Regions from separate parts of the Candidatus Desulfolinea nitratireducens genome, predicted to be linked through region 2. Evidence: riboswitches for the same ligand, from Rfam matches in the RefSeq annotation. Region 2 holds a riboswitch; the other holds the start of a gene.
The links. A riboswitch is a leader RNA that binds a small molecule or an ion and turns the genes downstream of it on or off. The one in region 2 is predicted to bind cyclic di-GMP.
Positions count from the first base shown of each region.

Region 1: it holds a riboswitch for cyclic di-GMP, as region 2 does, so the genes downstream of both, AC3DOM_RS06850 (hypothetical protein) here and AC3DOM_RS13035 (LysM peptidoglycan-binding domain-containing protein) in region 2, are expected to answer to the same signal.

Region 1 covers NZ_CEYOSI010000056.1:1,909-4,304, reverse strand. Annotated here, with positions in the region: gene AC3DOM_RS06855 (M23 family metallopeptidase) at 84-782, opposite strand; cyclic di-GMP riboswitch class I at 993-1,080, shown strand; gene AC3DOM_RS06850 (hypothetical protein) at 1,287-1,604, shown strand; gene AC3DOM_RS06845 (Hsp20/alpha crystallin family protein) at 1,795-2,178, shown strand; gene AC3DOM_RS06840 (type 1 periplasmic-binding domain-containing protein) at 2,287-2,396, shown strand, end outside.
Region 2 covers NZ_CEYOSI010000161.1:669-3,064, forward strand. Annotated here, with positions in the region: partial or broken gene AC3DOM_RS13030 (hypothetical protein) at 1-456, shown strand, start outside; cyclic di-GMP riboswitch class I at 741-827, shown strand; cyclic di-GMP riboswitch class I at 942-1,028, shown strand; gene AC3DOM_RS13035 (LysM peptidoglycan-binding domain-containing protein) at 1,147-2,396, shown strand, end outside.

The DNA.
Region 1 (2,396 bases), on a different contig from region 2:
CACGAAGGAAAACTCAAGCTCATGTTTTTATCTTTGTGCCTCTTCGTGGCCTTCGTGTTTAATATTTTACTTCTACCAACTCTTTACTCATTGCAAGTCGGAATCCCATCCTGATTAACTTTTGCATTCAATGCCATCCCAAGATAAGGGGTTGGGTCAAGGGTATTCTTGATCTCCAGCTCATTCAGGAAGGTGCCATTTCCGTCATCCAGAACAATGGAGAAATGCAGATGAATTCCCGTCGGGTTGAAGGGGTCGCCCGAATAATTTCCCTGATAACCGAGCAGTGTCCCAGCGGGAATGAGAACTTCACTTGTCCCGCGCGGAAAGGCATCATCAATAAAAGAATTTCCATCCGCATCTGCCATATGAGTGTAATAGAGCCAAATTTGACGCCCTGGTTCAAGGGGATCACTGGGTACACGCATGATAACGGAAGATGTCCAATCGGGTAGACGTCTCAGATAACCCTCGTAAGCCGCAATCACGGGCGTTTCGCCGAGTTCTTTTCCGCCGAAAATATCAAGCCCCTGATGCCGATGGCCGGGACGAAAGGAATCATCCCAGAGATAGCCGATGATCCCATCTGTGGGGAGGATAAAAGGGGCATCACCACAGCGTGTGCCTTGCAAGATTTCCCAGTCAGCATGGGAATCAGAATCACGGAACCATCGCATGACTTGCACCGAACGCGCACCTGATGAGCGCATACTCCGATAGGTCAGATAGCCGCCAACTATTGCGACGACAAAAAGTGTGGAGAGGACTAAACGCCTTGACATGAGTCAGGATTATACCTCGTGCAAAACACTTGGAATCACTCTGCAAAAATGCTAATATAAATTTATGAATTGTAAATCTGATCATCTCGTTGAATTTTTATATCTCAAGGGCTAGACACTAACGCTTTTTTGAAGCCACTTTTACAGCCTTTCTTACGATATGATGGGTCCAGATGTGTGATCTATTTAATAGAACTCTATTTTAATTCAACCACGAAAAGGTAAACCCATCGCGAGATGGGGGCGCAAAGTCATGGGATCCGCAATTGAAAAGCATGCAGACCGCCAGACCGCCGAAGGCCAGAACGTTATAGCCCTTCGGTTTTTTTATTGAATATTCCCTTTCTAAGCTCTCTTCAATTTGTTTTATAAATCCTGCACCCTTGGCAGGCTTTTTTGCCGTACCTTCACGAAGGAGGTGATCGTTCAGGATTATTAATTGTCATAGATTTTCAGTATCATTGCATATAACAAAAAGAACTGCCAACTTTTTAGGAGGAACAAATGAACCGCAAGTTATTTGCTTTATTTGGTATTCTAGCCCTGCTATTGACATTAGTCCCTATGGCAGTTTCAGTCGCATCAGATCTGCCCGACTATAAGCCTGTAGATGTAGGCCCCGAACTGCGCACTTGGGAAACCACGCAGGCCCGCATTGAGGGTGGTTTGGCAGCCATTACCCCCGAGGAAATCGAGGCGCTGGAAGCCGAGGCAGAGGAAGCCGTAAGAACCAAGATGAGAAGCAAAGTCCCGTGGGCATTAGTATGGATCAGTTTCATAAGATCTCCTTTCGTGAGTAGAAAAAGGAATACTGAGAGGTAGACGACTGAAGCATGTAAATAGGTCCCCAACTATAAAACTTTATCATTCTATTTTCCTTCAGCTAACAATTAAGAATTTGGTCATCCCGTTCTTATAGAATTTAAATCTTTTGTTGCCATTCTTCTAACACTCACAGGATATTATATCTACTACAGTTCAAATTTTATTGATAATCTAAAAGGAGATCAAAATGAGTTACTATACCCGCCCTTACAACCACAGAATGATGAGGGGCCGTTTGGCTGGCCAAAATGAAGCTTATACCCTGCGTGTTGATGTCCGCGAAGAAGATGATAATTTCGTCCTGACCACTGCCGTTCCCGGCCTGAGCGCCGACGATTTAAATATTCAAATTCTTGAAAACGTCATCCGCATCGAAGGTGAGTACCAAACATCTGATGGTGAGCATCTGTTGCGCGAATTGCCTGAGGGCAAGTTTATTCGCACATTGCGCCTGCCCAGCGAGGTCGACCCCGACAAAGTTGAAGCCAAGATCAAAAACGGGATTCTCTCCCTCAGCCTGCCCAAGGTCGAGTCCGCTCGCCCGAAACAGATCAAGGTACTGGCAAAATAATCTTTTTAAATAATCAAGAAAATAACCCGTTCCTTTTGAAGGAACGGGTTATTCTTTTAAGTGTGGCTTTCGGGTAAAATTCAGGACAGTTCAAATGGAGAAAACTTTATGAAAAAACAATTTGTCTTGATAATAATCCTTGTCTCTTTGTTAATGGGATGTGGCTCTACCGCGGAACCGAGCGCGATCCCTACGCTTGCTCCCAGCTCCACGCCTGC
Region 2 (2,396 bases):
GGGACGAATGTTCCGGTCACGGATGAAGAGGTCGAATCCTTGGGTGAGCAATTGCTCTGGATTGCCGACCCGAGATTGATCAAGGTCGTCATGAAAGAGGATGATCCTGTTGGCTTTGTTTTATCCTACCCCGATATATCGGCAGCCATTCAAAAGGTACGCGGCAAGTTGCTTCCTTTTGGCTGGATTACTGCGCTGCTCGAACGCAAGAGCACCGACTGGCTCAACTTCAATGGGGCAGGCTTGCTTGAGAAATATCGGGGTCTGGGCGGTACGGCCATTCTCTTTAGTGAAATTTACAAATCCGCTACCGAAAGCGGTCAGTTCAAGCATGCCGAGATCGTGCAGATCCGCACCGAGAATGAGAATATGCTGCGTGAGATGCGCAATTTCGGGATTGATTTTTATAAAACGCATCGCTTATATGGAAAAGAATTGCAGGGGGAGTTTTCTTGAGCCCAACATCTATCGGTTGAAGTTAAAACTTCGGGTGGCTGGCACCCTGGCGAGAATTACGGTAGTAGTTAGGGCTCCGCTTGGCACACTTTAGCGTTAGCCCTTCAGCGCGACTAAAATCGCCACTACGAGATATGATGAGTTTTAACACTTCGTAAGCTTGTTTTATTGCTCCAGGACCGGATATTTTGTCTGGTGTTTGTAAGGTTCTTTGTGTATAAATTGAGTATACTGTTATCAGATTTCTTTTTATCAAGGAGCGCATTTTAGAAAAAAGTTATTGACATCGATAATGGCAAACCTGTTGAAAGGCAGGGACGCAAAGCTATGGGTCTAAATCCTTCTCCGGATATGATCGCCAAGCCGCCGAAAGTCTTTTACAATTTATACGTTCTGCTATTGTATAGCTGACCGGCAGGCTTGGGATCACGTCCCTGGCCTGTTTTTTATTTTACTAACCAACGAGGTGTAATTAGAGAATCCGACATCGATAACGGCAAACCTGTCGAAAGGCAGGGACGCAAAGCTATGGGTCTAAATCCTTCTCCGGACATGACTGCCAAGCCGCCGAAAGTCTATCAAAGCAATATTGCCAAAGTGTTTTTCACTATTGGTTTGAGACATTCCTTCGCAAAGGCTTGGTTTATAGCTTGGATCCATGCCCGTTTTCTTTAGAAAAAGAGGAATGTCATGCTGAAATTCACCCTAATATCAACCATCTCCCTGTATCTGGCAAGTTCATTTTTCGCACCAATGCTGGGAAGTCAGAACGTTAATCATGAAAAATCTCTTGCCAAAGAAGAAGGGGCCTTCGGCAATATAGAATTGTCATCATCTCCCCAAAACAATCTGTTTCGACGAGCGTTTCTGGATCGACCATTAGCTAAAAGCGGCAAAAAAACTCAATCAAGACAATATGCTTTTAATAACCCGGCAGGTTGCAATGCCGTGCGACCAAGCTCGTCTCGCGAAGAAATGCTGGCAAAGGTTCAAGAAGAGCTGGGGGCTACCCTTAACCTGGAAGAAAAGCGCATCACTTATATCTGGAATGGGCGCATGGGTTTGCTGATCGAAACGGCTGATGATCCGTTCGTATACGAATTTGGGATCAATGAATACCAACCCCCATTTTCCTATAAGGGTGACCAGACCGTTGCGATCTTCCTGCAAAATGGATTTGCTGTTTGGCTCCGCTCCTACGGCGGTATATTTCGACTACTTGCCATTCCCATGATCCCAGGAGTAGAGGACAGCATTTGGGGTGATTATCTCAGTGCCTATTGGCAAAAAGATGGCCTTCCTGGTGACGATACAATCGTGTCCGTTTCAAAAAAATTACCCTGCCACTGGATGATCGATGAAGGATATGTAAGTAATGAAACCCTCGTGGATATCTTTGACCTTGACTGGCAGATGCCTGATTATTTGGAGGCTGGTAGAAAATATTTGGCAGGTGATTGCCTGGAAGCAAATCGAGTCTCACAAGAAGAGATTGGTTGGTGGGATGCTGCATCCATGTGCGGACCGCTGACCTGGCAGATCAATTACGATGCGAATAGTTTCCCTTATCGGATTGGCAGTTACGATGCAGATGCCAGGCTATTTATCAACGCCAACCCGCGATATTGGTATGGCCGCCCATGGAACGGATTTGATCCGGAAACTTTTGATCTGGTTGTGGAAACAGATGAGAAAATGGCCGGGTACGATTTTGAAAATAAAGGAAATCTTTTTACGGGCGATATTCTCTTCTCTTATGCTACCTCAGGTCAATGGTCGAAAGCTGATGGGCGATTTTCCCATATTTTTATGGTGGTGGGAATTGGCAATAATAATGAACGCTTATCAATTACCAATATGATCCAAAATCAGGATGGCATCAATGACTGTTTTATTCGTGAGATCACTTTATACACCCCCGGTGATCTGGAAAGTGGTGT